Regions from separate parts of the Peribacillus sp. FSL H8-0477 genome, predicted to be linked through region 2. Evidence: a T-box and tRNA genes for the amino acid it is inferred to sense, from the RefSeq annotation. Region 2 holds a T-box; the other holds one or more tRNA genes.
What was found. A T-box is a leader RNA that pairs with one kind of tRNA and senses whether it is charged. The one in region 2 lies ahead of MHI18_RS07145 (valine--tRNA ligase), so its partner is inferred to be a tRNA-Val.

Region 1: it has a tRNA-Val gene. The T-box ahead of MHI18_RS07145 (valine--tRNA ligase) is inferred to sense a tRNA for this amino acid. The anticodon was not compared.

What each region holds. Positions count from the first base shown of each region.
Region 1 is NZ_JBBODE010000002.1:932,872-949,733, reverse strand. Features, by position in the region: gene MHI18_RS16415 (acyl-CoA dehydrogenase family protein) at 1-458, opposite strand, end outside; gene MHI18_RS16410 (Zn-ribbon domain-containing OB-fold protein) at 496-912, opposite strand; gene MHI18_RS16405 (thiolase C-terminal domain-containing protein) at 924-2,087, opposite strand; gene MHI18_RS16400 (MaoC/PaaZ C-terminal domain-containing protein) at 2,121-2,537, opposite strand; gene MHI18_RS16395 (MaoC family dehydratase N-terminal domain-containing protein) at 2,618-3,076, opposite strand; gene MHI18_RS16390 (acetate--CoA ligase family protein) at 3,083-5,272, opposite strand; gene MHI18_RS16385 (helix-turn-helix domain-containing protein) at 5,581-7,635, opposite strand; gene MHI18_RS16380 (nucleotidyltransferase domain-containing protein) at 8,093-8,878, shown strand; gene MHI18_RS16375 (DNA/RNA non-specific endonuclease) at 8,982-9,944, opposite strand; gene MHI18_RS16370 (hypothetical protein) at 10,273-10,485, opposite strand; gene MHI18_RS16365 (SMI1/KNR4 family protein) at 10,505-11,056, opposite strand; gene MHI18_RS16360 (hypothetical protein) at 11,119-11,316, opposite strand; tRNA gene MHI18_RS16355 (tRNA-Val) at 11,614-11,686, opposite strand; gene MHI18_RS16350 (hypothetical protein) at 11,868-12,089, shown strand; gene MHI18_RS16345 (alpha/beta hydrolase) at 12,287-13,012, shown strand; gene MHI18_RS16340 (2'-5' RNA ligase family protein) at 13,107-13,622, shown strand; gene MHI18_RS16335 (GNAT family N-acetyltransferase) at 13,628-14,053, shown strand; gene MHI18_RS16330 (hypothetical protein) at 14,201-14,425, shown strand; gene MHI18_RS16325 (spore coat protein) at 14,545-15,084, shown strand; gene MHI18_RS16320 (hypothetical protein) at 15,127-15,489, opposite strand; gene MHI18_RS16315 (ATP-dependent helicase) at 15,610-16,862, shown strand, end outside.
Region 2 is NZ_JBBODE010000001.1:1,397,106-1,413,967, reverse strand. Features, by position in the region: gene yihA (ribosome biogenesis GTP-binding protein YihA/YsxC) at 1-506, shown strand, start outside; gene MHI18_RS07200 (hypothetical protein) at 577-1,062, opposite strand; gene hemA (glutamyl-tRNA reductase) at 1,294-2,643, shown strand; gene MHI18_RS07190 (cytochrome C assembly family protein) at 2,654-3,487, shown strand; gene hemC (hydroxymethylbilane synthase) at 3,497-4,429, shown strand; gene MHI18_RS07180 (uroporphyrinogen-III synthase) at 4,429-5,223, shown strand; gene hemB (porphobilinogen synthase) at 5,227-6,219, shown strand; gene hemL (glutamate-1-semialdehyde 2,1-aminomutase) at 6,241-7,530, shown strand; one part of gene MHI18_RS07165 (IS3 family transposase) at 7,590-8,536, opposite strand; one part of gene MHI18_RS07165 (IS3 family transposase) at 8,536-8,920, opposite strand; gene MHI18_RS07160 (hypothetical protein) at 9,483-9,623, shown strand; gene MHI18_RS07155 (LysM peptidoglycan-binding domain-containing protein) at 10,034-11,419, shown strand; gene ysxE (spore coat protein YsxE) at 11,483-12,538, shown strand; T-box leader at 12,759-12,999, shown strand; gene MHI18_RS07145 (valine--tRNA ligase) at 13,050-15,701, shown strand; gene MHI18_RS07140 (bifunctional folylpolyglutamate synthase/dihydrofolate synthase) at 15,812-16,862, shown strand, end outside.

The DNA.
Region 1 (16,862 bases), on a different contig from region 2:
TCTCCATCCTTAATTGCACTGGTTTGAATGGCAGCTAAATCTGAACCAGCATTCGGTTCGGAATATCCTTGACACCACACTTCTTCTCCTGTAAGGATTTTTTGAATGTATCTTTCTTTTTGTTCTTCCGTACCAATTTGCATAAGCGTTGGAGCCACCATGTGAAGACCTACATAGTTCACAAGAGGCGGTGCCTTAACACGGACCATTTCCTGTTGATAGACAATTTCCTCCATCAATGTGGCTTCCCGGCCGCCATATTTTTTCGGCCAAGCGATTCCTGCCCACCCGCCTTCATATAACTTCCTTTGCCAATCTCGTAAGAAAGCGGCAGATTCACCTTCTTCTTTAGAAACTTGGCTAGATCCATCTAACCAACCTTCAGGTAAATTTTGTTCAAGCCACGATCTTAATTCATGTCGGAATTCTTCTTCTTTTACTGAAAATGAAAAATCCATGGTTTCTTTCCCCCTTTTTTGGAACAAATGTAATGATCTAAACTTGAATCCATTGTGGCAAAGAACGTTCTTCCGTTAGTTCCTTCCAGATCATCTTGACCGGCAGCCCAATTCGAATATCATCCGTAGAACACTGCAGAACATTCCCAATTAATCTGACATTAGGCAATTTATCTATTTCAACTATCGCAATGATGAGTGGTAAATCATCTTGAAATCCCGGCAAAAAAGGACGATAAGATATGATATACGAATAAACTTTTCCACTTATCTCACTACCTTGGCTTTCCCAGCTGAGTTCGGTACCCCCGCATTTTGCACAACTCGGTCCTGGTGGATGTGAATATTCTTGACAACTATTACATTTTTGTAAAATTAGTTCATGACGATCTGCCCCATCCCAATATGGGCTGTTATCTTGGGTTTTTACTGGAATTGGTTTTTGATTATCCATTTCGTTCCCTCCTAATTTCTAAGAATCATAGCTCCGGCTATATCCGGACCAGCCCAGCCAGTACATATTCCTATTTCACAGTTTTCAACCTGACGATCCGTACCTTTATATTCATGACGAACTTGCCGAACAATCTCTAAAACATTATTCATTCCATGTGTATAGCCTTCTGACAACATGCCACCTGCAGTATTAGAAGGTAATTTCCCGCCCATACGCAAGTTTCCTTCCGCTACAAAGTTCCCTACTTCACCTCGTGGTGCGAATCCATAGGCCTCTAATTGTCGAAGGACCACCCAGCTATAACAATCATAAATGGAAGCAACATGAATATCTTCAGGTCCCACTCCCGCCATTTTATACACTTCAGGGGCAACATAATCCGCTGCCACTTCATCTAAGTTGTTCCAATAATGTGCATGTGACACACACTGCCTCGCAGATATCCCCATAATGTATACGGGTTTAGATTTTCCATTTTTAGCGCGCTCAGCTGAAGTGACAATAATGGCATTTGCTTCATCCGATTCCATACAGAAGTCGTGCTTATTGAACGGGAAACTCAAATATGGTGTTTTTTTATATTCTTCCATCGTTAAAGGTTTACCATAAAAATAGGCTTTAGGGTTTCTTTGGGCATGTTCATAAAAACTTGTGCAAACATGTCCAAGATGTTCCTGAGTTAATCCAGTCTCATGCATATGACGAGTGGCAAAAAGTCCGAACCATTGAGAGGGACTACCCGCTCCATAAGGAATGATAAAACTTCCCCCTTCAAAAGCATTCTGGAGCATATTTACATCCCAGCCGCCTCCGCCCATCCGTACACCCGATCGCCCATTCATCGAACGGTAAATTAAAACAGTATTTACTTGCCCTGTTTCAATTAGACCAACAGCATCTGCGATTAACATCTCCGTACTGCTGCCTCCACCCATAATATCTTTAACATATTTCGGCCGAACGCCTAAATACGTGGCTAACTGATGTGAGCTACAAGAATCATGTTCTGAATAGCTCATGAATCCATCGATATCCTTCGCTTCTAGCCCTGCGTCATTTAATGCTGCCCGTGCTGCATCCAATGCCATATGTAAGGGCGTTGTACCAGAATTCTTGGATCGTTCACTTTCCCCTACGCCAACAATGGCGTACCGATCTTTTATGCTTACCATAAAAAAGCCTCCCTTTTAGTTGCTTAAAACAATCTACTGAAATTGCAAGACTACTTGACCTGATCCCACAACATGCTCTGGTTCTTTTTCTGCAATAAGCTCCAGTTGCACAAAGCGTTTTCCTTCCTCTTCATAGACATTTTCAACGAAAGCGGAACATGTAATTTGATCTCCTGGTACAGTCATAGCACCAAATCTCATTTTAAAGTTTGTTGGTACCGCTATATCCCCTGCTAAGTTCATTACATATTCACCTAGAAAGCCCATAACCAGCATTCCGTGGGCGATTACCCCTTGCATGCCTATCTTTTTGGCGAAGTCATCATCTGTATGAAGCGGATTAAAATCTCCTGAAGCACCCGCATATTTGACTAATTGCACCTTAGTTACACTTGCCTTGGTAAGTGACGTAAGCCTTTGTCCTGCTTGTAACTCTTCATAAATAAGCATTCCTTTTCCTCCTTTCATTAGCTCTCTATTCTATTGCGAATCCGGGTTTCACTTTCATCACTTTACCTATTACACCTTTATCAACTAGTGGAGGTTTTAGCTTTTAGCGGCTTATAGATAATATTTGTACGGCTTATCACAACCAACTGATCAGCTTCATCTTTCATTTCTGTATCAAGGACCACGAACTGCATAGGCCCTTTTTTCCCGTTGCGTTCATACACATCTGAAACTTTCATCTGGCAATATAATTTATCCCCGGGTCGAATCGGGCGTTTATAGATAAATTCCTGTTCACCATGCAACATTCTTCTTTGATCGAGTTTTAAATCCAAACTTTCTCCACTATCCTGCCCTATTGCAATAGGAAAGGTGGGTGGTGCAATAATCCCTCCATACATGGTTTTTGCAGCATACTCTTCATCGACATATAATGGATTAGAATCACCAATTGCTTCTGCGAATTGACGGATATGTCTTTTTTCGACTTCAAATACAAATTGAGTTCCTGTTAACCCCTTTAAATAATCAAGTTCCATTAGCTTCTACCCCCTAACCGTGGTTTTGTCTTCTGCTTCTTTCCCAATCACAAGCATGGCATCCGCCGCTTTAATCCCATTTTCATAAACGATTAGAGGGTTTATATCCAATTCTTTGATAGTATCTTTATAATCCGTAACCAATGCGGATACTTTCAATAACACGTCTATGATTGATTCGATATGAACAGGAGCTTTCCCCCGTGCACCTTTTAGAATGGCATTCCCCTTGATTTCTTCAATCATTTCGTAAGCGTCTTTTCTCGTAAGAGGTGCAACCCTCAGTGATACATCTTTGAAAACCTCTACAAAGATTCCCCCTAGGCCGAACATGACGACAGGTCCGAAAACTGAATCATTATTCGCCCCTATGATAATTTCCACTCCTTCTGGGAGCATCTCTTGAACGGAAATCCCATTAATTGCAGCATCAGGTTTATAATTCAGTGCGTTACGAGTAATTTCACTGAATGCCAACACTACTTCTTGCTCATTTTTCAGATTCAATCGAATGGCATCTGCCTCCGTTTTATGTGGGATATCTGGTGAGTCCACTTTCAACACAACGGGGTAACCCATCATAGTTGCATAATTTGATGCTTCTTCGGCTGTCGCCGCTAAAAATCGATTTGTCGTGGGAATTTGATAGTGATCCAATATAGTGCTTGTTTCTAATTCACTCAATGTTTTTCCCGAATGCAATAATGTTTCTATATCTTGCTTCTCTATTAAGGCAGGAGTTTCAAGTTGATTTATTTCATTCAGCTCTTTATTTTTTCGATAGTATTCACTGTATTTTACTAATTTTGCTAACCCTCTGATTGGATGTAGATTACCGGGTATAACTGGAATCCCGTTTTTAACAAGCTCTGCTGTTCCTTGGGGAATCGACATGCCTACCAAAGGAAATGAGGTAATGAATATAAATTTAGTAGACTCTCTACATATCTCTATAAATTCTTTTAACAGTGGATGATCAGCACCCCAATAATTAGGAAACTCTGTAAAAATAATATTATCCACATCCGGGTCCTCAACTAGAGCTCTTAAGGGAGCGATAAATAATTCTGGATTCGATACGGAGGCAGCAGCAGTTAAATCAATTGGGTTGGAAGCGCTTGCAAAAGTAGGGATATGAAGCTTAATCTCTTCCTTAGTTTTTTCACTTAGCGGAATAATCGTCAGTCCATATGATTCACAACGGTCTGCTTCATTTATTCCCCGTCCACCAGAACTAGTGATGATAACCGTGTTTCTCCCAGTTGGTAGTTTATCGGAAAGAAAAAGTTTAGAAAAGGAGATAATATCTTCATAATCGTCGGCTCGGACAATACCTGATTGCTCAAAGAATGCGTCATATATTTTATCCGATCCAGCAAGTGAACCCGTATGAGAAGCGGCAGCTCTACTGCCGGCATTACTTCGGCCTGTCTTCATCACAATAATCGGTTTATTTTTATCCAGCGCTTCCTTAGCTAAGTTTCTTAGTTTATCTGGGTTTTTTGCTCCTTCTAAGTATCCACTGATTATCTTTATCTTTGGATCATGAACCATATATTCTACGACATCAGCAAACTCTGTTTCCATTTCATTTCCCACACTCACAAAATAATCAAAGCTAAGGTCGTTCTGGGCAGCTGCCATATACGTTAATACACCGAACGCTCCGCTTTGTGAGACATAGCCAACACCTCTTTGCCCATCTAAAGGAACGGATAATATTGCTGGAGAAAACGTTCCGATTAACCCGTTAGACAAATTGACTAAACCAACACAGTTAGGACCAATTATTCGAATACCATTTTGTCTAGCAATCTCAGTAAGTTCTTTCTGTTTTTCAATCCCTTCTGCACCCGTTTCTGAAAAACCGGCAGAAAAAATGATGGCTGCTTTAACATTCTTTTTTGCACATTCCTCTAACCCTTGCTTTACATGTTCAGCACCTAAACAAAAGATAGCCAAGTCGATATCATTCGGTACATCTGCTAAAGATGGATAACACTTTAAGCCTTCAATTTCTTTTGATTTAGGATTTATCGGATAAATTTCACCGATATATTTACCATCTAAAAGGGTTTTCACTTGTAAATTACCAATTTTAAATTTAGTGGCTGATGCTCCTAAAACGGCTACAGATCTAGGGTTAAATAGTGGTTCAAGCGTTTGATTCGATCGATTTAAAGGATAAGTTGTCATTAATTCTCCCCCATACTACGAATATATAAAGCTTTCTCGTTGCTTTTATCTTACATGCAGGGTGGAAAAGACAAGAAAATTAACTAATACTAAATTCATATAACTATTAGGAGGCAATTTTTAAAAAAATGTTAATACATCTGTTATACACCAAGGGATACAGGGAATTCTTAAAAAAATTATGTTCTCTATAACCCCGACTTTCCTTGGTGATAACCCCGACAACTGAACAAGATAAACGCTTAATTTATTTCCAGTAATAGAAAAAGGGAATCCACTTTAGCGGATTCCCAATAAAAAAGATTATATTAACTAAGATTTTCTCCATGTTTTTCTAGCCATTTCATCATTTTCGACCGAATTTTATTTGATGGGATCTTTATGCCTCTCTCAATATTACTTACGTAAGGAGCAGATATTTCTAGTTCTTCTGCTAATTGAAATAAGGTGAGATTAAGATTTTTTCTAGTAGTTCTTATTTGCTCACCTAATTGTTCATTTTTCTTTTGGTTAGTATGAATAAGTTTTGTATGAGGGTCCTCCATTTGACCCTTTTGCTTTTTCTCAATTGAACGGTACTGATCCTTAATAATCTCCGGAGGTTCTATTAATATCATTGAGTTCATCCAAATATTCGCCCAACCCTTAAATTCCGCAATAGATTCGTCCCAATTTTCATAATGCCATGACGCAATAACACCATCTTCAAGTAAACTATCCAAAGCCTTTTCGAAACGTTCTCTAGTACGTGAAGGTGTTCGGGTATTCATTTTTTCACCGATTGCTTCCAATAGAGTACTAGTTTTATTCGGCTGTAAGAACGTACCTTTCCTGGCTTGTGTCCTCCAACGCCAACTTAAATATCGTGTAAGCCGTTTCTCCCAAAGTTGTTTATATGGATTATATTGCAACGCTTTAATTGAAAGAAGGGCAACCTGCCTTCCCGAACCATTCAGAAATTTAGCGAAAACTTCATCAATTGTAAACGTTATCTTTTTGTTGCATGTCATTTTTGAAATAGAATATTCTTCCCCCATCTCATCTTTAAAAATAAAAGTTCGACCATGTAACATTGTATGAACAGGTTTACCTTTTTCATAAATGATCGTCTTATGAATGTTTATCCATATGCTTTGAATATTTGTAAGCGATTTCAAAATTTGTTCTCGCTGCTTTGCTTCATATCCACCTCTTCGGCCTTCTCCACCAAGTTTAGGTTTTAAGCCTCTAATGGAGAGTAAATCATTCAAATAGATTTCGATAACTTCTTCGTTATGCCTGGCTTTAGATAAAAAAAGACTGCAAAGTGCATCGAATACATCTACATCTGCGTCCGACAATAATGGCACTATACTCCATGCTTCCTCAAAGGCATTTTGATTACTGGTTAAAGAGTTTGTTATCGGTTTAATTTGTATAAAACCATCCGTGTTTCCTCTTAAGATAGGTGTTGATGGCCAAGGGGTCTTACCGACTTTATGAAAGTTTTTTTTATAAATGGCATCTCTGACAGATTGATACGGAGCACTATTCATCACCAGCAAGTGGTCTTGAATAGTAAAACTTGAAGAAAAATCCCTAATTCTAGTTAATAATAAATCAGTTGTTGGAAAGAAATCTTTTTTAACACACAGAAGTTCCTCTATTTCTTTAATTGAACAAGACTCTAAATTAAACTGAATGATGATTAACTTAACCCATTCTTGGACATAATCACTTGCTAGACAGATTAGCTTCGATTCAAAACCGGTATCTTTAGCAAAATGATTAGTAAGATGATGATAGAAAATTTTATTCAGTTCATCATGAGTAAGACTTTCCATTTCATCAAAACCCATGAAACCGATTATTTCTTCCAGAATCCACTCTTTTATTTGAAGTCTAAACCAACTGTAAAATTCATTCCAAACAGACTCCTTAGCCAAAAATGTTTCTTTTTTTAATTTATTTTCCATTTGATAAATCGCATCTTCAATTAATTGTTTATCATTTAAAATAGTGTCACTTTTTGAAGCTATTCTTTCATATCTACTTATAAGATAGAACACAATACTTTGCGCTATTTTTGAAATCGTTTCATTTCGTGCAGCAATCCTTAACTTAAAAAACAGTTCTTCATTTTCCTTGTATGCCTCTTCCCAAATGACAAAAGAGGTAAGCTTTGTCTTTGTAAACAGCTGAAAACTTGTCGTGCCTTTCACCATATGTAGTTTAAACGTTTTATTAAGATCATAATATTGATTGTTAGGTTCATAAATACAAAGGACCAAAAAGTTATTGATTTTATTTGACCAGGGAAAACGATCCATAGTACTCTTCGTATGGCTATATTTCTCCATTGATATGTTTATATTTTCCTGCATGAAGACCTCCTGTTTACCACTTAAAACCGATACCTACTCCTATACGATTTAAATAATGGTCTATAATTTAGTTAACAGAAAAGCATAATTATACATACCCCTATGTATTCCCTATAAATACGTTTTCTCCTTCATAACGAGCATCAATAAACTCATTTTATTCAATAAAACACTTTAACTTGTGCCTCAATTTTTTATGTTCATCGGGAAAATCTGATTGAACTCAAATTCTACTTCCTTATTAATCATAAAACGTTTCTCATCTCAACGTGTCCATTATCTTCCTAATCTATGGTACTATGATATTCAACTATTATCCAGCTCTCTTAGTGTTTTGATTTTACAATCGATGGGCTTTATTTACAGGTAGATTAATTAAATTCTTGAAGCTTATATTGAACAATGATGATAGTAGTTATATAATGCATAAATTATACATATGAGAGGTCGTTTGACTATGAAAGACATAATACTCGAGGAACTGAAAAAAATTGAAGAAGAAAACGATGTGAAAATACTTTACGCCTGTGAATCTGGAAGCCGTGCCTGGGGCTTTCCTTCAAAAGACAGCGATTATGATGTTCGATTCATTTATATCCATAAAAAAGAGTATTACCTAACGATTGACCCAGTTGGGATTGGTACCAAACGAGATGTAATTGAACGACCAATCAATGATTTACTTGATATTAGTGGATGGGATCTAACTAAAACGTTACGCCTTCTACGAAAATCAAATCCGCCTTTATTGGAATGGATGAGATCAGATATCCTTTACTATCAAGCCTTTTCAACCATTAATAAGATGAGAGCACTGGAGAAAGATACTTTCTATCCAAATGCTAGCCTCTATCACTATTTAAATATGGCTAAAAATAATTATCGAGAATATCTACAGTCCGACTTAGTAAAAATAAAAAAATACTTTTATGTGCTTCGTCCTATTCTTGCTTGTAAGTGGATTGAAAAATATAATACGATTCCACCTATCTCCTTCCACTCCCTACTAGATGACATCATTCCATCTGGTGAGCTTAGACTGGAGATTGATCAACTTCTCAAGAGAAAAATAGCCGGTGATGAAATGGATTTAGAACCAAAAATTTCGTTAATTAATGAGTTTTTAGATACAGAAATAACCAAGCTCGAAGTCTATACCAAAAGTTTAAACATACAAGTTACAGACCCCACAGAAAAATTAGATCGTTTGTTTTTAGAGACGTTAGATGAAGTTTGGGATTAATAGATACAAAAAGGGGTTGCCCCTAAAAGTCCTATTCCTGACTTTTAGGGGCAACCCCTTCTTGATACTGACGACAACGTTCTTTTCTTCATATGTTTGGTGCTTACTCACCCACCATGCCGTCATTATCGTTATCAATCATATAGGAATATAACCAATGTTCACTCGTTATGGGCATACTAAAACCGGCATCTTTTGCTTCTTTAATCGTCACTTGTCCATTACCGTTAGTATCAACACTAGAAATATCACCGTCTTTATTTGAACTAGATGGTTTTTCATTTGAACTAGGTGATTTAGAAGGTTTGCTGCCTGTTAAACCGAGTGATTCGTTTACTTCGTCAGGGTTTCCATTGTCAAAGGAATCAACGATCTTGTTGCCTCTCAACGTATAGGTATACTCATAATGTGAAGGAATCTGCGTTTCCGTATTTGGATAGGTGATAACCGACTCAAAATTAGTGGCTCCACCTGCACTGCGTATCGCATTTTCCATATAAGCTTGGTCACCATGGCGGTTAAGTGTACTATTTTGTGGGGTAATATTATATGCATTCGATACCCCACCGAGAGAATCTGCGATGGCATGTCCTTCATCTAAAACATCGCTTTCCACTCCTGGAACTTTCGCCTCATCAGAATAGTATCTTCCAGACGATGTTACAGGTTCGTTACGATCATCTTGTAAAGTAATTTCGTCAGCAATGACACGTACTAGCTGCCCGTATTCATTAGTAAATGCCCAATATTCACGGTCCCCAAAGCCAATGTCAACGACGACGTTAGGTTCACGATATCCAGACAAATCACCACCATCAACTTCAATAAGTTTGTATCCCGAGAACAGGTCATTATTTTGTTCAGTTGGTGCTTCTTCCTCAACTGGCTCATCTTCAACCGTATTGATAGTTTCTTCTATTTCGCTATTAGTTGAATTTGTTTCAACTGCGGTTACATCTTCTGAATCTGTTTCTTTATCTGTGACAGATGCATCCTCTACGTTCGTACAACCAACCATAAAGATAATCGTTAAAAGTAAGGCTAAAAAACTTGTTTTCTTTTTCATTTTTGGACTCCTTATAATTTAAAAACATTTAAGTGTATTTTATCACATATTGTTATTCTATTATTTTATTTTTCTCTGTGCACTTCATGATATAACTCTCGTACAAGTTCAAATACGCTGCAATATCATTTTCTTAGGATGAATATTCCATAGAAAAAAATACATAGCCGAACCTAATGACAGGCTCTACCATGTATTTGTTCTAAGCATATGTTTATATTACTTATAAGTTACCTTGAAAAAATTAAAGGTTTGGAAAAGTCCATAAAATTCACCTTTCATAACGCTTACTCCACAAACTTAAGGCCCAATCTTTCTTCTTCTTCAGTTAGTTCATAGATAATTTCCGCATCTTCAGTTGTTTCCATATCTTGATTTCTATTTCTGGTTCGATTACATATATTACATCTTCTATACGTTTTTTCTCATTTTTTTGAGAGTGATTCGATTTTACTTCTTTATTCACTCCGTTTCCCTCCCAAGCAACCAAGATTACTACTCCGAGAACAAGTACAAGACCAGATAGTATCTTTTTATTCATTTTTACTTCTCCTTATACCTCAATAGCCTTCATCTTCCTCGTAATAATCGTCAGCAGTCCACGAATCCCATTCCCAAAAGTTTTCTCCAGATGTGGTAATAAAGCGACTTAAAAATAATTCGAAATTCAAATTAACCGATTCATAGTGATCCACTATTTCAGCAATCCCTAAATAATTTAAACTTCCCTTTTTGAGTGGCTCACTACTAATAGCTAAAGATTGATCCAACACTGAACCTATCGGTAAAAATTTACCCTTTTCGATATTATAGTCTTCTATTGCTTCCTTAATCTCTTCTATTGAAAATAACCACAGTTCTCCACCAATTTCTTCTCCATCTTCAATTCCCGAAAAAAGAGAAGCACCATTATGTTGCAACAAGAATTCTTTGTAGTCATCTGGGAATTTCATCTTAAAGTCTTTTTCCGCTTGGCTAATTTCTTCAGGAGAAGCCGGTTCTTCAAACGTGCACACTACTTCTATATTTAGACCTTCAGGTGTAGTTTTAAGTAATCTACCTTTTTCGTTTAATCTTTCTTTTAAACTAGTTAACAATTGTTTTGTAAACATACGGTCACTCTCCAAATTAATATGGATTTAATACAGAACGGTATTTTCGAAAGTGATTACTTTCATATAAATGATTTTCCGTAACGACAATGATTGGTTGTATCACTGCTAATCTCGTAATAGTGGAACTGATTATTTCCCCGTTTGTCATCGATTATGATTTTCTGTTCTATGGTGGCTGTTTCTGTTGTAGCTGCGGATACAGTGGCTTTTGACGAAGTAGTGTAAATATATTTCGTAGTTATAAGGTGAATTGGCATTGTAATTAAAAGTATCCCTACTTATTTCCTTTTTTAAAATCTTTGCAACTTTTCTTTAATATACCATATTTTGTAATATTCATAAAGAAAGCTCGCTCCACCGGTACTAGGGACATTAATAACTTCTGTCCCTAACCAAGATGATGAAGTGGCTGATATTTTCCATAACGCTGTTCAAAATTTTATGTGAGCAAAATGTGAGCAAATCCTTAAATCGAGCAAAACGCAGCCGGTAAGACAACAACAAAAAAAGCTACAAACCTTGTGATATCAAGGATTGTAGCCTTTGGAAAGTGATGACCTGTGAGGGGCTCGAACCCCCGACCCCAACCCTGTCAAGGTTGTGCTCTCCCAGCTGAGCTAACAGATCGTTATGTAATGATGCTCGTTTTGGTACATTTCTAATTATATATTTTCTTTGGTAAATGTCAATACTATTTTTCTAGGAAAACTTCTAATTCTTTTTTACCAAAAAGAGAACTAATGTTCTTATTTATATTGCATAAAGAATATACGTTCGCATATAATACATTTATGGAGGTGTGTATTAGATGTTGATGACGATGTTTGCAAAGAGTATGGAGCAGAATCGAATGGTGGAAATTATCTATATGTCAGAGTCAGGTGTGATTACGCAGCGTAAAATTCAGGTACTTTCTATTGAGGAAGATCGAATACGGGCTTTCTGCTATTTACGTCAGTTGAAACGTACCTTTAAAGTGAGTAATATTCTATCTGCACAACTGCTTACCTATAAACAGCGGTTAGGTTGACTCCTCTAATCCTTCTTCCCTATTTATTCCTCATATATGGGCCAGTGCTAAGCTGGTCCTTCTTCTTACTCTCCATAACACAGTGATTTGCTCTTCATTCAGCCGTCCTTTAGACGGGAATTACAAGAATAAGTGTGGTAAAATTATTTCGTAAGCCCTTTCAACTAATTTAAAACATTCAACAGGGGTGTGACGGGATGAATGAAGCTAAGAGCACCATTAAGGAATATAGGTTTACCAGTAAGGCTTTAGGGGAAGATTTAGAATTGCTTGTCTATTTACCAGCTAACTTTTCTCCTCTATATAAATACTCACTGCTTATTGCTCAGGATGGTCGGGATTATTTTCAACTCGGGAGAATGGGGAGAGTAGCGGATGAGCTGCTTGCCAGTGGGGAAATGGAGAATGTTATCATAGTGGGTGTTCCTTATCAAAATCGCTATGACCGCTGGAATAAGTATCATCCAGATGGGGATCAAAATAAGAACTACATACGTTTTCTCGCCCACGAGCTTCTTCCTTTTCTTGAAGAAGAGTTTCCGGTTTACCATATGGGATTGGGCCGTGCGTTAATCGGTGATTCACTTGGGGCTACAGTCTCACTCATGACATCACTTCAATATCCACATACATTTGGTAAGTGTATTTTACAGTCACCACTTGTAAATGAAACAGTTATCAATGCAGTAAGGGATTTTGAGGCACCTCATTTGCTTGAAATTTATCATGTTATCGGTACTGGAGAAACGGAAGTCCCCTCCTCTACCGACGATACAGTTTCCGACTTTCTCAAGCCGAACCAAGAATTAAGTGCATTGATGAAAGAAAAAGGCTTTTCTTATTTTTATGATGAGTTTGAAGGTACACATACCTGGAAGTTCTGGCAAAAGGATCTTAAACGGGCGTTAAAGGAAATGTTTTAAGCATAGGTAGTTTACGTCACAATCTTACCTAATTTTTGGTATACTATTTGAAATAACGTACAAAGTACAGTATTCTCATTCGGGAGGTATTTTTATGAAATATGGTATCGCTATTTTTCCTTCTAAGACACTACAGGATAAAGCAAATTCATATCGAAAACGGTATGATACGAATTATTCCTTGATTGCGCCTCATGTTACAATTAAAGCGGCTTTTGAAGCGTCAGATGCTGAAATTAAAAACATTGAACAGAAAATCGAGGATGTTGTTACGCATTTCAACCCTATGGTGCTTAAGGTTCTTAAAGCGAGCACGTTTCAACCAGTCTCAAATACCATCTATTTTAAGGTTGAACCTTCAATAGAACTTGAGGGATTGTACAATGCATTCAATCAAGAAGAGTTTGCTGGAGCACCTTCGCCTTATAATTTTGTCCCGCATATCACGATCGGTCAGAATCTATCGATTAATGAGCATTCTGATGTTCTAGGTCAGTTAAGCATGCTTGATTTAACCCATCAGGAAGTTATTACTGAAATTCAATTAATGAAACAAAATGAACAAGGCACTTGGAACGTTTATAAAACGTACAAGCTTGGAAAGGAATAAGATCTTTGAACATAGAACTTGTAACTACTAAAAAACAACTTGAAGATGCTTATTATGTTCGTATGAAAGTTTTTGTTGAGGAGCAGCTTGTTCCTGAGGAAGAAGAAATTGATCAGTTTGAGGATGCTTCTACTCATTTTATTTTATATGATGAACTTCAGCGTCCAGCTGGTGCAGGGCGGCTCCGTATTCTTGATAGAATCGGTAAGGTTGAACGTATCTGCGTGATGCCCGCTGCTCGCAGTAAGGGTGCCGGCACTATTATTATGAATGCTCTTGAAGAATATGGGACTAAACAAGATATCCACACATTCAAGCTAAATGCACAGATTCAAGCGATTCCTTTTTATGAAAAACGCGGATACCGTATCGTTTCAGAAGAATTCCTCGATGCGGGCATTCCTCATAAGACTATGATAAAAGACATGTAAGTACTCCCGAACCAATTGGTTCGGGATTTTTCTTTGCTCAAAATGGAGAAATTCCACGTTTGCCCCTGTCCTATCAGCTCCTATCTTCATAGTCTATGAGTATGAAAGGAAAAGGAGGAGATTGTTATCAGTGATCAAGGATTTAATATGGAGGAATCTCAAAAGGAGTTAATGAAGCTGCTTGTATCCAGCACATTACGGAAACATGGCATCAAAAAAGAGAATATTAATCTTACAGATCAGGAGAAGGCACAACTGAAAAAGACGATTCTCCATCTGCAGGAGCAATACAAGAAATTAACTGACGAACATACCAGCATTACCGAAGCCGATGTAAATCCAACTACTAATGTTTATGACTCATTTAAATAGCCTCGTCAGCTTTAACCCAAAAATCCGCACAAAATAGTTATTTGCCGAGGTAGATTCGTCCAAACATCATGGCAGTTGACGCATACTTTAATAAAGAATCAAACCTAAGGAGGATTATTATGAATCAAGAGGTGTATAGAAGCAATAGAAATCATTGTGAGAGCAGCAGCAGCGAAAGCAGCAGCTGTAGAGAGGAAAGCAGAAAGGAATGTCGCCAAGAAAAAAGGTGGTCTGCTCTAGATTCAGACGATCGTCACCCATTATCCGCATTTTGCCGTAACGAAGATAATAACATCGATCAAAGAGCTGTTCAAGGTAATTCAGAATTCCAATTATCTGAAGAGTTAATTTTCATCAAAGATTCTTGTGATGTAACGGTTACTTCAGTTGATTTAAAAGCAGCACTTTCTTTACAAGCTGCCATTCAAGCTGCGATTGCTGTCATTATCAGCATTTCAATTGCTGACGGCCAGGATTCTTCTTCAATCACACAAGAATTGCTGCAAACGTCTAAAATCAGCCAGATTACACGCCAAAAAACAATTGTTGAAAACAGCCGTGATATTGAAATCAGAACGACTGATGCTCAAATCGCTATCAATATCCAGCTTTTACTTCAATTGCTTCTTGCGATTATTGTGGAAGTTGACGTTCTGTAATAGTAAACCCAAAAGGACACATATGTGTCCTTTTGACTTTATTTACACCATTGCATTAACAAACCATCCCTTGCCTGTTAACTCCGTTGCTGTTTGTTCGATAACTTCTCTTGGAACATAATTCTTATGTCTAGATGCACCGTTATACATACTTAATTCGTTAGGTTCATGATCTGACATTGTCTCAGTGGGCTGCGTTTCAGTACGATCTGTATTCATTTCCCTGTAAAACTTCATTGGGAAAATGGGGGATGTTCCATGGACAGAACGATTCGCTTGGCTTTCGGCAGCAGCTGTACGATTAGCATATTGGATGTAATCAAACTGTGTGACTGGTGCTATGTATCCCATTTTATTTTCACCCTTCCTAAAGTTTTTAAATAGTAAATGAATGTATGTACTCATAGACCTATTCCCAATATTTCTACTAGTTAAACCACTTTTACAACTTTTTGTTTTCTTTTTGTTCTGTTATGATAAAACCTGCAATACTATTTCAGCAGAAGCAGATTTGAGGGTTTACCTATGAAAGCAGCAAAATCAGAAAATAGACTTATAAAACTAGACAGTATTTCACCTGATGAACTGCAAATCCTTTTTGAAAAGGGAAAGCGTGGGAATCTGTTATGTCCTGCTTGCCATTCACCAGTCAAATTATATGTAGGTATACACGAAGAGCCGCATTTTTATCATGCAGCTCCAAATGTACCCGTATGCAATACCCTGCAATGGGAATCCAGCCCGAGTTCTCCCTCTACTGAAACAGTAGAGTATCGTGAACAAAATGGGTTTCGTATTCCTATCTCTCGTACCATTACAGAAGAAAAACCTGTCCAGCAAAACTTCCTTACATCCAAAGAAGTCAGCGGTAGTCCTGATTTTGAAAAGAAACTTGTAAAACCTTCAACAATTGATAATCCTTACTTCAATGAATTAGCCAGATGCGGTGTCATCCTTGATAGTCAGCAGCTTACTGCAGCATCGACAATTGAGGGGCCATTACTCGTTCTCTCTGGCGCTGGAAGCGGAAAAACAAGGGTATTAACGGTTCGGACAGCTTTTATGCTGACGGAAAAAAAGATTGATCCGCGAAGTATTATGCTTGTCACGTTTACCTCCAAAGCAGCCGCTGAAATGAAACAACGTCTGCTAAGTTATCCAGGAATCACGCCGATGATTGCTTCGCAGCTTGTCAGCGGGACTTTTCATAGTATTTTCTATAAAATCCTGATCTTCCATCAACCAGATCAATGGCAGCGGGATCGTCTCTTGAAGTGGGAGTGGGAGAGGTCAAAGATTCTTAAAAACGCGGGGCGGGAAATAGGATTAGATGAAAAAGAATTTGCTTATGACCAAGCGTTACAGCAAATCGGATTATGGAAAAATTCACTTCTATTCCCTAAGGATATTAAACCAAAGGACGAGTTTGAAACATCTTGTCTATCATTATATAAAAGCTACGAAGACTATAAAACTCAAACCGATCGCTATGATTTTGACGATATGCTGGTAGGCTGTTATTTACTTTTCCGTGACTACCCAGAGCTATTAGCCAGATATCAAGAACGCTTTCACTATTTTTTAGTCGACGAGTTTCAAGATATTAATGCTGTACAATATGAATTAATTAAACTCTTATCAGCCAATACACAAAATGTGTGTGCGGTTGGTGACGACGATCAGTCCATCTATTCCTTCCGTGGAAGTGACCCTTCATACATTCTCCATTTTGAAGGGGACTTTCCACAAGCAAAGGTCATTAAACTGACAGAGAACTA
Region 2 (16,862 bases):
TTGCATTGGCAGGCAGATCAAATGTCGGAAAATCAAGCTTTATTAATAAGATGATTAACCGCAAAAATCTGGCACGGACGTCTTCAAAGCCAGGTAAGACACAAACGTTGAATTTCTTTATCATCAATAACATGCTTCACTTTGTCGATGTTCCCGGTTATGGATATGCGAAAGCTCCAAAAACCGAGCGTGATTCTTGGGGGAAAATGATTGAAACGTATCTCTCTACACGTGAACAGCTAAAAGCTGTAATCATGATTGTTGACTTACGCCACGCACCATCTAAGGATGATGTAACGATGTATGAATACTTCAAGCACCACGACTTACCGTGTGTGGTTGTCGCGACAAAGTCTGATAAGATTCCTAAAGGTAAATGGCAAAAACATCTAAAAGTGGTTCGTGAAACACTTCAAATGGACAAGAGTGATGAACTTCTTCTTTTCTCATCTGAAACCGGACAAGGAAAAGATCAAGCCTGGGGCGTAATTAAGAAATTTATGTAAATGCCTAAAGAAAGAGTGCAGAGAACAAGTTCTCTGCACTCTTTCTTTTGTTGAAAACAGCCTGATCATATTAGTCTTTTTTACTGATTAGAAAGTAAATCCCAATCGCCAGTAAGACAAATGGCCAGTATTTACCGGGATCCGCCATGCCAGTGTTAGTGATTTGCAGCCAAGACATTATATGGTCATAATAAATGGTGATTAAGGAAATGATAAATAATAATATACCGGGTAATAAACCAGCATTTGTCTTTCGAGCCTTGAGAATCATGCCCAACGAAACAAATAGAATGAATATCCCAATATTATTCGGCCATAAATCAAGCACGTTAACAAAATGAAAATGGAGACCGATACCTAGTAAAAGAACACCTGGAAGAATGGATTGGGTATCGCCGCCTGCATAGGCAGGGACTAAAAAGGCAATCCCAATGAGGCAAAGAATGGTCGGCCAATCAAAAAAGCCCGGAAATAGTTCAATTTGCGCCCGCTGCAGCATGAAATAAAGGCCGAGGCCAAGCAGGATAATACCGGGAAAGGTTCGCGTTGTTTTCATAGAGACCTCCTTGTTAGATTGATTGCTTGAAGTTCAGAAGTTTATTTGATATGGTACTTTTGTAGCATTTAGAAGGATGTTTTCCAGACATCCAGGACGGGAATAACTAGTACAGTAACATGTTAGCATATCATTTCATGAAGTGTTCATAAATTTGTTCTGATTATTAAATAATACATGTTATAATATACAGGGTTTCATTGACTAAAATTTGGGGGTGCAATAAACGGGATGCATATTCTTGCGGTTGGATTAAACTATAAAACGGCCCCTGTTGAAATACGCGAAAAATTATCTTTTGATGAATCGGAACTTCCAGAGGCTATGAAGGCTCTTAAAAATAAGAAAAGTATACTAGAAAACGTAATCGTTTCCACTTGCAATCGGACTGAAATTTATGTAGTAGCTGATCAAATGCATACAGGTCGGTATTATGTTAAGGAATTTCTGTCTGAATGGTTCAATATGGAGAAGGATGAGTTCGCCCCGTATTTATTTATCTATGAAGTAGATGGTGCGATTGAACACTTATTCCAAGTTGCCTGCGGCTTAGATTCTATGGTTCTTGGAGAAACACAAATTCTTGGACAGGTACGCTCAAGCTACATGCTTGCACAGAAAGAAGATACGATTGGGACGGTTTTCAATCACTTATTTAAACAAGCATTGACGGTTGCTAAAAAAGCTCATTCTGAAACGGAAATTAATACGAACGCAGTTTCAGTCAGTTATGCTGCAGTAGAATTAGCTAAGAAAATTTACGGTGAGCTGGATAATAAGAGTGTCTTGGTAATTGGTGCTGGTAAAATGGGTGAATTGGCTGTCCATAACATGCATGGCAGCGGTGTTTCAGATATTACGGTTATTAACCGAACCTTTGAAAAAGCTGTCGAATTAGCGGACAAGGTAACGGGAACAGCTAAGCAGCTTCAAGAGCTTCAATGTGCACTTGTTGAAGCGGATATTGTTATTAGTTCAACTGGGGCTAAGGATTATGTAATTAACAAAGAAATGATGACATTTGTTAATAAAATGCGTAAAGGGCGTCCCATCTTCATGGTAGATATTGCAGTACCGCGAGATCTTGATCCTGCACTTAATGATCATGAAAATGTTTTTCTCTATGACATTGATGATCTTGAGGGTATTGTTCAAGCAAACATGGAAGAAAGAAAACAAGCTGCAGATAAAATCTCATTGATGATTGAAGAAGAAGCAGTCGAATTTAATCAATGGGTGAATATGCTTGGTGTAGTACCGGTTATGTCAGCACTGAGAAGTAAGGCGCTTACGATTCAAGCAGATACGATGGAAAGCATTGAACGCAAACTGCCTCATTTAAGTGAACGTGATAAAAAAGTATTAAATAAGCATACCAAGAGTATCATCAATCAAATGCTGAAGGATCCAATCCTTTATGCGAAAGAAATAGCGGACGAGCCGGATGCAAGAGAAGCATTAGACCGCTTCGTGAAAATCTTTCATCTTGAGGAACTACTCGAGGATGAAGCTATGCCGGCTGAACAGAAAAAACAGGCTAAGGTACAGGCGGAGCTAATACCAACGCCTGTCCGAGCATAATAGAGTTCTTATGATGGAACTGACAATGACGAGAATGCACGAAGCGTCCGTCCTACTATATGCCTTAAGTGTTCTCCTCTATTTTATTGATTTTCTCCATAGTAACCAGAAGGCGAACCGCGCGGCCTTCTGGTTACTTGCTATTGTTTGGCTTTTACAAACTGTGTTTTTGTTTTTATATGTGTTGAAAACAGGACGTTTTCCTGTGTTGACGATATTTGAGGGATTGTACTTCTATGCATGGGTACTGATTACTTTGTCACTTATCATTAATAAGCTCCTGCGAGTAGATTTTACGGTATTTTTTACAAATGTTCTCGGATTTATGGTTATGGCGATTCATACCTTTGCACCTGTTCAGATAGAATCAGTGGTTTTGGCTCAAAAGCTGGTATCTGAATTGCTGCTAATCCATATAACGCTGGGGATTCTATCGTATGGTGCCTTTACGATTTCTGCGGTGTTTTCCTTGTTGTATTTAATTCAATATGATTTACTGAAAAGGAAGAAGTGGGGAAAACGATTAATCCGTCTAGGTGATCTGAATAAGCTTGAGCATATGTCATATGTGTTAACTGTGATTGGTGTACCAATGCTGCTCTTTTCATTAATTTTAGGGCTTCAATGGGCTTATATTAAGGTTCCGGGGTTACAATGGTTTGATTTCAAAATTGTCGGTTCATTTTTTGTCCTTGTTGTTTATAGTGTGTATTTATACGTTAAGGTAAGAAAGCATATATATGGAAAAACATTAGCGTTTTTAAATGTGTGTTCATTTATGAGCGTCTTAATTAATTTTTTCCTGTTCGGCAGTCTTTCAACATTCCATTTTTGGATTACATAGGAGGAACACATGAGAAAAATTATTGTTGGTTCACGACGGAGTAAGCTTGCAATCACACAGACCAATTGGGTGATTGATCAGTTGAAAAAATTAGGCGTTCCTTATGAATTTGAAGTGAAAGAAATCGTTACGAAGGGCGATCAAATCCAAAATGTTACGCTTTCTAAAGTGGGCGGAAAAGGATTGTTTGTCAAAGAAATTGAGCAAGCCATGCTTGATAAAGACATTGATATGGCTGTACATAGTATGAAAGATATGCCAGCCGTTTTGCCTGAAGGCTTGACGATTGGTTGTATTCCACCGCGAGAAGATCCGCGAGATGCCCTTATTTCGAAAGGCAATCTTACATTCTCTGAGCTAAAACCGGGAGCGATTGTTGGGACAAGCAGCCTGCGCCGCAGTGCACAATTGTTAGCTGTTCGCCCAGATTTAGAAATTAAATGGATCCGCGGAAATATTGATACACGATTAGATAAATTAAAGAACGAAGAATATGATGCGATTATTTTAGCGGCGGCTGGCCTTTCAAGAATGGGCTGGGATCCAAATATTGTTGCTGAATTCCTTGAACCGGAACTTTGTCTGCCAGCTGTAGGACAAGGGGCACTTTCCATTGAATGCCGTACAGATGACCAAGACTTACTAAATGAACTTAAAAAATTAACATGTGAAAATACAAAGATTACAGTTGAAGCAGAACGTGCTTACCTTGATAAAATGGAAGGCGGCTGCCAAGTACCAATTGCTGGTTTTGCGAAGAAATCAGAAGACGGAACCGTATCATTAACCGCTTTAGTTGCTTCACCTGATGGAAAAGTGATTTATAAGGAAGTTGTCGAAGGAACAGATCCGAAAGCAATCGGCGTTCAGGCAGCAGAAATAATGAGCGAGCAAGGTGCGAAAGATCTGATTGACCGAGTGAAAGCGGAGTTAGATCAGTAATGAGTAACACTGGACCGTTGGGCAGCTGCCGTGTCCTGGTCACCCGAGAAAAAGGGCAGTCTGATAGTCTGACTTCCAAAATAAAAGAGTATGGGGGGATACCGGTTACGGTCCCTCTACTCGGCTTTACATTCCCTAAGGAAAAAGAAAAGCTGCTCGAAAAAGCAGCGAAAACAGCGGATTATGATTGGTTGATTCTTACCAGTCATAACGGTGTAGAGTTTTTCTTTCGACTACTAGAGGAAATAGACAATCCTATTCAGCTGCCGCGAATTGCGGTCATTGGCAAAAAAACAGGAGAAACCCTTGAAAAACACGGCGTCAAAGCCGACTTCATACCAACTGAATTTGTGGCAGAGAACTTTGTGAAAGAATTCATTCCGCTGATAGAAAAAAACACGAAGGTACTGCTGCCTAAAGGGAATCGAGCACGCTCGGTTATCGCGAAGGCTATCGAGTCAGCGGGTGCACATTGTCAGGAATTGATTCTCTATGAGACTTATTTTCCTAAAGAAAGTGGTCCAGTGGTTGCGAATCTGTTAAAGAATCGCAGTCTTGATGTGATTACTTTTACCAGCTCCTCAACGGTGGATCACTTTATGGAAATAGTTCGTACCCACCGGCTGCAGTCATGTTTAGACAGCATAATCATCACTGTCATTGGTCCGATTGCTGAAAAAACGGCATTGAATTATGGATTGAAGGTAAAGGTTTGTCCAGAACAATATACAGTTAGCGCCATGATTGACAGCTTAGCGGCCTACCTAATTGACCGAAATAAAAAGGAGGAATAAGTGATGAAAGATTTACAGTTTAACCGTCATCGTCGTTTACGTTCAAGTGCAGGCATCCGAGCAATGGTTCGTGAAACCGTACTTCAAAAAGAGGATTTAATTTACCCGATTTTTATTATTGATGGAGAAAACATTAAAAACGAAATTTCTTCTATGCCCGGAATCTATCAATTATCCATGGATAACCTTCGTGCTGAGATGGATGAAGTAGTAGAGCTTGGGATTAAATCCGTGATACTATTTGGCGTTCCTTTCGAGCATGATAAGGATGAACAGGGATCTGGAGCATTTCATCATAATGGCCTCGTACAGCAAGCGACCCGCCTAGTGAAGGAACTGTATCCTGAGATGATCGTGATTGCTGATGCATGTCTTTGTGAATATACAAGTCATGGTCACTGTGGTCTGGTTGAAGGAGACAAAATTCTTAATGATGCATCATTAGATCTACTTGCCAAAACGGCAGTCAGCCAGGCAGAAGCAGGTGCGGATATTATTGCACCATCGAATATGATGGATGGATTTGTTACAGCAATTCGTGCAGGACTTGATGAAGCTGGTTTTGAAGATATTCCAATTATGTCGTATGCCGTTAAGTATGCATCTGCTTTTTACGGTCCTTTCCGCGACGCTGCCAATGGAGCTCCACAGTTTGGTGACCGGAAAACCTATCAAATGGATCCAGCGAATCGAATGGAAGCGTTCCGTGAAGCAGAATCCGATATAGCTGAAGGTGCTGATTTCTTAATCGTAAAACCTGCTCTTTCGTATATGGATATCATCCGCGATGTGAAAAATACGGTGAAGCTTCCGATAGTTGCTTATAACGTCAGCGGTGAATATTCAATGGTGAAAGCAGCCGCTAACAACGGTTGGATAGATGAAAAAGTAATTGTTTTAGAAATGCTGACAGGCTTCAAACGTGCTGGCGCCGACTTGATCATCACTTATTTTGCAAAGGAAGCAGCTGCTTGGCTGCGAGATGAAAAAAACTAACCTTTCAAAGGAGATCTGAAAATGCGTTCATATGAAAAATCAAAACAAGCTTTTACTAAAGCGAAAGACCTCATGCCAGGCGGAGTGAACAGTCCTGTACGTGCATTCAAATCGGTTGATATGGATCCGATCTTTATGGAACGTGGTAAAGGCTCGAAAATCTATGACATCGATGGCAATGAATATATTGATTATGTTCTATCATGGGGACCGCTTATTTTAGGTCATGCCAATGATCGCGTGGTTGAGTCAATTAAGAAGGTTGCAGAAACAGGTACAAGTTTCGGAGCATCAACGGTGATTGAAAACGAATTGGCGCAGCTGGTCATTGATCGGGTTCCTTCAGTTGAAATGATTCGGATGGTTTCATCGGGAACGGAAGCAACCATGAGTGCACTTCGCGTCGCTCGCGGTTACACAAGCAGAAACAAAATTTTGAAATTTGAAGGCTGCTACCACGGTCATGGTGATTCGTTGCTGATTAAAGCTGGTTCGGGCGTTGCTACGCTTGGTTTGCCAGACAGCCCAGGTGTCCCAGAAGGAACAGCAAAAAACACGATTACGGTACCTTATAACGATCTTGCAGCGGTTAAGTATGCATTTGAACAATTTGGTGAAGACATCGCATGTATCATTGTTGAACCAGTTGCAGGCAACATGGGTCTCGTACCACCACAGCCAGGCTTCCTTGAAGGACTAAGAGAAGTAACAACGCAATATGGCGCACTGTTAATCTTCGACGAAGTCATGACCGGCTTCCGTGTCGGCTATAACTGCGCCCAAGGTTACTACGGAGTGACTCCAGATATGACTTGTCTAGGCAAGGTAATTGGCGGCGGACTTCCAGTTGGAGCATTTGGCGGAAAACGTGAAATCATGGAAAGAGTTGCACCAAGCGGAACCATCTATCAAGCAGGAACGCTTTCAGGAAATCCACTAGCGATGACAGCAGGCCTTGAAACGCTTAGCCAGCTGACACCTGAAGTATATACAGAGTTCCAACGTAAAGGCGACATGCTTGAAAAAGGCATCAGCGCAGCAGCGGCAAAATATGATATTCCTCATACGTTTAACCGTGCAGGCTCCATGATCGGCCTATTCTTTACCAACGAAGAAGTAATCAACTATGAAGGAGCTAAAACCTCTGATTTAGCCTTCTTCGGCACGTACTATAGAGAAATGGCAGAGCAAGGCATCTACCTGCCGCCATCCCAATTCGAAGGCCTATTCCTCTCTACGGCACATACCGATGAAGACATCGAAAAAACCATAGCCGCAGCAGAAAAAGCCTTCTCTAAACTAAGAAAATAATATAAAACCCGAATTCCTATGATAAAGTGTACCCTTTGTAAAGGGCATTTTGAAAAAGCCTAGGCAACTTGTTGAAGCTGCTGTCTGTATTTTACAGGCGGCAGCTTTTTTAAATTCCACTGGCCTCGATAATGATTGTAGTACGTCATATAACTTTTAATTTCTCGTTTCACTACTTCTAATGTCTCACATTCCTTTAGATTGGCTTCATCTTTAAAATGCCCAAAGAAGGATTCTTGGGGCGCATTATCCCAACAGTTGCCACGGCGTGACATCGACTGGCCTAGGCCCATTTTCTTTACTAAGGTTTGATAAATAGGGCTCGTATAATGGAAACCCTGATCCGAATGGATAAACGCATCTTTCGCTAAATGCTTATGCTTTTTCAATTTCTTTACTGTATGGAGGGCGATATCCAGCGATAAGGAATCGGACACCTCATACGCTAAAATTTCGTTCGTTTCTGCGTCTTTAATCGTTGATAAATAAGCACGTTTTCCGCCTCTATACGTCAAATACGTGATATCTGTTAATAACACTTTTCCTGCCACACCTTGCTTGAAGTTACGGTTTAGTTCATTTTGGCATGTCCGATGTTCTTTCGTTGCTTTTGCCATGCGTCGATAGGGATTGGCCTTACGAATTGGACAGATAATATCGAATTTCTTCATAATACGGCGAATTCGTTTTAAGTTATATGTGACACTATATTGATTTTGAAGCGTCATTTTGATTTGGCGTGCTCCCTTTTTGCGTCCTCGGAAATAATACGCCTTTAAAATGATTTCTTTCACCACTTCATCTGCCACATCTTGATCTGCACGGTTTTGTGCAGAGCGTTCATCAAAATAATTGTAATAACCTGAGCGAGAAACCCCCATCAGTTCACAGAAGTAGCTCACCATGCGCTTCAATCCGTATTTATTGATGGCGCCATAAATCAGTTCAAATTTTATTTTCGCTTCCATTGTGATTTCTTCTTCCTCATCTGCCTTTCGAGTAGATCCAGCTTTTTTAGTAGTTCGTTCTCTGCCTCAAGTAATCGCATTTTCGCTTCTAATCGTGCGTATTTTTCTTCCAGGCTTAGTTCCCGTTCAAGTGGGTGTCCTGAATTCGTTTTACGTGTATCCTGTAAACCGTCTATACCAGCTTTTCGATACGCTGCTCGCCAACGTTTTGCGGAAGAACTCACACGCTCCAAACCGATTAATTCGACATCTAATCCCGCTTCTTCAAAAATGATTCTTGGTAGCTTTCCTTTCTCATTTTCTGCAATAAAATGGCGCTTAAATTCATCTGTATAGGTAATGGCCTTTTCACTAACTGCCTGTACGTAGGGATTACATTTTAATTGCGCTTGTTGTTTTTCAGTTAAGTAGATTTTTGTCATTCGGTTCCGCTCCCGTATCTTTTTTCTCATTATAAATAAAAATACCCTACAAGATAGACTTTTTTCAAAGTGTCTATCTTATAGGGTACATTTTATGAGGAATTCGGGTTTTTTTATTCTAGCTTGAGAGGCGCGGAAATTTGGAAAGGCTGGGTCAGCAAGGTCATCTTGGGAAAGGCCGAATCAAGTCGAGTTTGGGCCGAATGATAGCCGAAAAGGGCCGAATCAATCAGAGAAAGGGCCGAATAACTGCCAAAATGGGCCGAATCAGCAATCATTAAGTTACTTTTGAGTGATCCGGCAAGCTTGGAATGGAGAAACGAACGTAGAATCCTAGCTTTTTATCAAAAATAGATCACTTTCTGATAGATTGAGAGGCGGGGTTGCCCAGAAAGGGTATCCAAAAGAGTTAGATACTCTATTTTTGCAACACGGGGTATAAGGAGATAACCAAAATATTTGGATTAGCTTTTCCATTTAAAACGGTGGAGAATAATAGGCTCATCCTCGTAGCTTGAGAGGCGGGTTTATCCAAATGGGTTACTAAAAACAGTAGTTTTCAATGAGAGCTATAACTGGATCAGCAAGTTCATCTTGGAAAGGGCCGAATGATATTCAAAAAGGGCCGAATCAATCAGAGAAAGGGCCGAATGATAGCCAAAAAGGGCCGAATCAATCAGAGAAAGGGCCGAATAACAGCTGAAATGGGACGAATCAGCGTTCATTAAGCTCCATTTAGGTGATCCGGCAAGCTTGAAATGGTGAAATAAATGTAGAATCCTAGCTTTTTATCAATATCCAATCACTTTCTGATAGCTTGAGAGGCAGAATTGCTCAAAAAGGGTATCCAAAAGAGCCAGATACCCTATTTTTGCAACAAGAGTTATAAAGGGATAACTAAAATATTCGGATTAGCTTGGTGACTTTGGTGTAAGGAAGAAGAATGGCTTAAGAGGCTGCTTTGCTCTAGGTAGTAAAGTGGTAAAAATACATTTCTCATAGTCCCTCCTCCATACTAACTTTTGAAATAATCCAACAATCTGGTGGCATAAACAGCTGTTAAGTTTCATAAATTGTATTGGTATCGTTATTGTTTTGAAAGGAGGAATGGTTTTGACCGCGGATAATTTGCCGTTTTTACGTTTTACACTCGAGGAGTCGATTTGGTTTCAGAAGGGGCAGGAAGTAGCCGAGCTCTATTCGATTTCACTCGATCCAAATGTGACTATTCAAGAAAGCGATGAGTATGTAGTAATTAAAGGAACTCTTGATTTGAGTGGGGAATATAAGATTAATCTTTCAAGTGGTGAATCAGAAATCAAGCATTATTCACAGGGGTATTATCCAAAGACGATGCAATCTGTAGAAGACTCAGGGAATGGCACGCAGGAATTTAACCATCGCTTTCCTGTTGATATTTCCATTCCATATAATCGGGTGGAGTCAGTGGATGATATTGGTGTAAACATTCAGACGTTTGATTATACGTTGATTGAACGAAATTGTTTGAAGCTTCAGGCTGACTTGCTGGTGACAGGTATTTATGGTGAACAGCCGCATATGCCACAAAGAGAAGATTTGAAACAAGAAGAATACGAGATCGAAATCGTACAGGAGTCAAGTTCGCAGTCAACCGAAGAGCAGCAGGTAAGTTCTCAATCAAGATACGAATTTGACCAAGAGTCGAGTTCTCAGCAATACGATAAAGTAGAACAAGAGGTAAGTGCCGGGTCCCGGGAGCAAAAACAAGAAGAGTCGAGTTCCCATTCTTCAGTGGAATTAGAAGTGGAGTCAAGTGTTGAATCGAGCGAGGAGGCCGTTGCCGATCGTAAGATGGAGCCGCTTAACAGGGAGAGTCCTGAGTCTGACGAGATGAACTCTGAGGATGATTTATATAAGCCGTTTTACGTTGAAGCTAGGAAGCAGCCAGATGATGAATCGTCAACCACTGTCTTTGAACCGAAAAAAGGACCTGTGCTGAAAAGAGACCAGGAAGATTGCCCGACTGAGACTGTACCGAAGAAAGTGGAAATGGAGGAAGTTCGCTCTGTGGAAGCGGCAGACCCAGTGGTATTTCAACAAAAAACAGAACCTGTTTATGAAGAAAGTGGTGAAGAGGAGTCAGTAGTTGAAGCTGAACAAAAACAAGAAAAGAAATACCATCACTTATTGGATCTTGTTCGAAAGCCAGAGCCTCAAGAAGCGGAAGCTGTAGAAATTCCGCGATCTAAAAGTTATAAGAAAAATAAACAGGAGTCAAAGGAAGAAACGAAAGAGAAGCATGTTTCACTAACAGATTTCTTCGGCAGGAAACAAGAAGAAGAGCTTGTGAAGATGAAGGTCTGTATCGTCCAACAAGGTGATACACTCGATATCTTGGCGGAGCGTTATGAGGTCTCTGTTCAATCCTTAATGAACAGCAATATGCTTGAGCCAACAATGGATATTTATGAAGGTCAAGTGTTGTACATTCCTAAGGTGACCATATACAAGCACTAACCGATAAAAGCAGGGTCATTATTGGCTCTGCTTTTATTGAATGAAGAAAGGCGGTGACAGACAGTGTACCGAAATAAAGAACCGAATGAAAACTTGGGTGAAATATTGTCTCAATATGGACTTCGCGTTAAGTATCTTGAAGACTTTGGGAAAATCACGAAGGTCTACAGTGAACAGGGGATTTTTGCGTTAAAGTCAATGCCAGCACAGGAGGGGATTGATTTTATCCGCAATATCCAAACGCTGTATCAACGCGGCTATAATCGAATTGTGCCAATTTACCAAGCTGAGGGTGGTCGATATGGCGTTCTGAATAACAACCGTTTGTATTATTTAATGCCTTGGCTTGTTGATGAAGAAAGCGGAGAACGTTCCGAGCGTCACAAGCAGATGTTTCGTGAACTAGCACGTATGCACACGTTATCGGTGAGAGATATTCCGGTGGATGCTGAGGAACGAGAAGAGCATTATAACGTGACCGTTGAGGAGTGGAAAAAGCAACGGGAATTTTTAGATGAATTTGTCATTGCTTGTGAAAAGAAATGGTATATGGCGCCTTTTGAAATGATGTTTTGCAACTATTATACCGATATCTCACAAGCAATGGATTACTCCCTGAAAAAAATAGAGTCGTGGGCAGAGAAGTCAAAGGACTTGGAAAAAGTCAGGACAGTTGTCACACACGGCAAGGTCTCACTAAAACACTTTATTTATAATGAACGAGGCTATGGTTATTTCATTAATTTTGAAAGGTCACAAAAAGCACCGCCGCATTTTGATTTGCTTCCGTTTTTGGAGAAAACGGCCAAAACATATCCCTCCAATAATAATGATTGTATTGATTGGTTATATAATTATTTTCGCTATTTTCCGTTTAAGGAAGAAGAAATGCTTCTTTTCCAGAGCTATTTAGCTTATCCCGGCGCTACTGTCTCCATTGCGAGAAAGTATTTCGAGAAAACAAACAAAAGTGAGTACCACTCCGTGAAATCATTACAACGCCACTACTGGCAGTTGAAAAACATTGAATATATGGTGATGAAAATTGAAGAAATTGAAAACAGTAAAAAAGCTGCAGCAGCGGAAGCAGCTCAAGCAGCCGAACAGGAGCATAGTTAATGCCGGAGCAGGAGGAGAATCATGATCATCCTTGCTCCGGCTATTTTTTATCTGGAAGACTCCTTCACGTAATCCTCGCACATACCTGAAATAGCTCGCATAAGCTAGCACAAATCGTATAAAATCTCAGAAATAAGGAAAAGATGATTGACGAAAGCCCTGTTTTTTAAGTAAGATAATAGTATTAATTCTTTTGTGAATAATGACGTAACTACATAAATTGAATGCTGTGATCAGGAGTAGTACGGTGGAAAGCTGCTTTTAGAGAGGAAACCGATTGGTGAAAGGTTTCTAAGTAAGTATCCCCTGAAGTCGCCTGTGAGCTGTATCCGTGAAGTGAGTAACGGGTGCCGGCAGAAGCCGTTATCTTATTTGAGAGCCGATTAAGAATCGCAAAACACGCGATGATTCTCTTTTTCGGAAAAAAGGTGGCACCGCGAAAAACTTCCTTCGTCCTTTTGAGATGAGGAAGTTTTTTTATGGAAAAAAAGCCATTATAGGAGGAATTATTATGGAAGATAATCTACAATCAATGCCAACGAAATATGATCCGCAAACTATCGAAAAAGGGCGATATGAGTGGTGGTTAGAAGGAAAATACTTTGAAGCCGCACCTGATGAAACAAAAGAACCGTATACGATTGTAATCCCGCCGCCGAATGTGACAGGAAAGCTTCATTTAGGTCATGCATGGGATACCACACTCCAAGATATTCTGACTCGTATGAAACGGATGCAAGGAATGGACGTACTTTGGCTGCCGGGAATGGACCATGCGGGGATTGCTACTCAAGCGAAAGTAGAACAAAAACTTCGTGCAGATGGCATAAGCCGTTATGACCTAGGACGCGAGAAATTCCTTGAAGAAACATGGAAGTGGAAAGAAGAATATGCAGGACATATCCGTGATCAATGGGCGAAATTAGGATTGGGTCTAGATTACTCCCGTGAACGATTTACCCTTGATTCAGGTTTGTCGAAAGCTGTTAATAAGGTGTTTGTTGACTTATACAAAAAAGGTCTAATCTATCGTGGGGAACGAATCATTAACTGGGATCCAGCTACGAAAACAGCCCTTTCTGATATAGAAGTGATTCATAAGGATGTTCAAGGTGCCTTCTATCATATGAAATATCCGCTTGCTGATGGTTCAGGTGAAATTGAAATCGCAACAACTCGTCCAGAAACGATGCTTGGTGATACTGCGATTGCGGTTCATCCAGAAGACGATCGTTATAAACACCTGATCGGAAAAACTGTTATTTTACCAATCGTTGGACGTGAAATTCCAATTGTGGGCGATGATTATGTTGAAATTGATTTTGGTTCAGGGGTTGTAAAAATTACACCGGCACATGATCCGAATGACTTTGAAGTAGGGAACCGCCATAATCTTGAACGCATTCTTGTGATGAACGAAGACGGTACGATGAATGCGAAAGCTGGTATTTATGAAGGAATGGACCGTTTTGAATGCCGTAAGCAGATTGTTAAAGATCTTCAAGAACAAGGTGTATTGTTCAAAATTGAAGAACATCTTCATTCAGTTGGCCACTCAGAACGAAGCGGAGCTGTTGTAGAACCTTATCTTTCTACACAATGGTTTGTTAAAATGCAGCCGCTTGCTGATGCTTCCATTGAATTACAGAAGAAATCCGAAGACGAAAAAGTTAATTTTGTTCCTGAACGGTTTGAAAATACGTACTTACGTTGGATGGAGAATATTCATGATTGGTGTATTTCTCGTCAGCTATGGTGGGGACATAGAATTCCTGCTTGGTACCATAAAGAAACAGGCGAAGTCTACGTTGGTCAAGAAGCACCAGCTGACAGCGAGATGTGGGAACAGGATAATGATGTGTTAGATACTTGGTTCAGTTCAGCACTTTGGCCATTTTCTACAATGGGCTGGCCGGATACTGATCAAGCTGATTTCAAACGCTATTACCCAACCGGTGCACTTGTAACTGGTTATGATATCATTTTCTTCTGGGTATCACGGATGATCTTCCAAGGAATTGAATTTACAGGAGAACGTCCATTTAAAGATGTGCTTATTCACGGACTGGTTCGCGATGAACAAGGCCGGAAAATGAGTAAATCACTAGGTAATGGTGTCGATCCAATGGAAGTGATTGAGAAGTATGGTGCCGATTCATTACGTTATTTCTTGTCAACAGGCGGATCACCAGGTCAAGATCTTCGTTACAGTACGGAAAAAGTTGAATCCGTATGGAACTTTGCGAATAAGATCTGGAATGCTTCTCGCTTTGCCTTGATGAACATGGACGGCTTGAAATATGAAGAAATCGATTTAAATGGTGAAAAATCAGTGGCCGATAAATGGATTTTAACGCGTTTAAATGAAACGATTGAAACCGTAACAAGACTAGCTGACAAATATGAGTTCGGTGAAGTTGGCCGTGCCCTATATAACTTCATCTGGGATGACTTCTGTGATTGGTACATTGAAATGGCGAAGCTGCCATTATACGGGGAAGACGAAGCAGCGAAGAAAACAACACGTTCGATTCTTGCTTATGTTCTTGATAACACAATGCGCCTGCTTCACCCGTTTATGCCGTTTATTACCGAGGAAATATGGCAGAACTTGCCGCATAATGGGGAATCCATTACCCTTGCAGCGTGGCCGACTGTTGATCCTGCGTTGACGAATACGGAAGCAGCAGAAGAAATGAAGCTGCTTGTCGAAATTATTCGTTCTGTACGTAACATCCGGTCAGAAGTAAATACGCCGATGAGTAAGAAGATCAACTTGATGTTAAAAGCGAAAGACGAATCAATTGTGGCGAAGCTTGAGAAAAATCGTGCTTATCTTGAACGTTTCTGTAATCCTGAAGAATTAACGATTGGGGTAAATGTAGAAGGACCAGCACAAGCGATGACTGCGGTTGTTACGGGTGTTGAACTCATTCTTCCGCTGAAAGGCTTAATCAATATTGAGGATGAAATTAAACGTTTAGATAAAGAGTGTGAGAAACTGAATAAGGAAGTAGAACGTGTTCAGAAAAAACTAGGCAACGAAGGCTTTGTTAAAAAAGCCCCAGCAGCTGTTATTGAAGAAGAACGTGCCAAAGAACAAGATTATGTAGAAAAACGTGATGCGGTAATCAGCCGGATTCAAGAATTAAAGCAATTGTAAGCCAATACCCGCTGAAAATAACATGTTGTTATTTTCAGCGGGCTTTTTAAATAGAAGAATGGTAATATGGAAAGAAAAATTTACAGTTCAGCCATGAGGAGTGGAACTAATTGTTTAACACAGTGGAAGAAATGATGAACTATTTACATACTCGAGAATCAGCGTTGGGCATGGATTTTGGCCTAGGGAGAATGGAATCGATCCTAACAGCTCTAGGGAATCCAGAAAGAAAATTCCGGTCGATTCATATCGCTGGTACCAATGGAAAGGGTTCAACCCTAAATGTAATCAAGCAAATATTAATACAGTCTGGTTTACAGACAGGAACGTTTACCTCTCCGCATCTAGAACGAGTAAATGAACGAATTATGATTAATAACACTCAAATTTCAGACAAGGACTTACTTGAATTGATAAATAATGCGTTTCCGGTCATTGAAAAATACGGGGCTACCTATTTTGAAATTTTGACGATTCTTTCTTTTATGTACTTTGAGAAAAGGAAGGTTGATATCGCTGTTATTGAAACAGGGTTAGGCGGTCGACTGGATTCGACCAATGTCATTACACCGCTTCTTTCAGTGATAACCTCCATTGGACTTGACCATACGAATATTCTTGGGAATACACTGGCGGAAATCGCTTTTGAAAAAGCGGGTATTATTAAACAAGCAGTACCTGTTATTTCAGGCGTTCGTGTTCAGGAACCATCCAGTGTAATTGCCGCTAAAGCAGCTGAGCAGTCCGCACAGCTTTATAGGCTTGACCACGATTTGACGATAAGCAACTATCAAATACAGAATCAAACTCAATCGTTTTCACTTACGTTTGGAGATGTAGAATTCGTAGACCTGATTCAACCTATGTTTGGCAGACATCAAGTCGACAATGCAGCACTTGGTGTTTCGGCGATCTTACTATTGAATCAGCAATATGGTTATCAAATAGATGAAGAGTGCATTCGGAAGGGGTTACTTGCATCCAAATGGAACGGCAGATTTGAAAGGCTGAGTCCTCAGATAATTATTGATGGTGCTCATAATCCTGCGGGCATTACAGTTCTGATTAAAACCTTAAAGGAACGGTATCCTGATAAGAATTATCGTTTTGTCTTTACAGCCTTACAAGATAAAAAGTTCGACGACATGCTGCATCTTATTG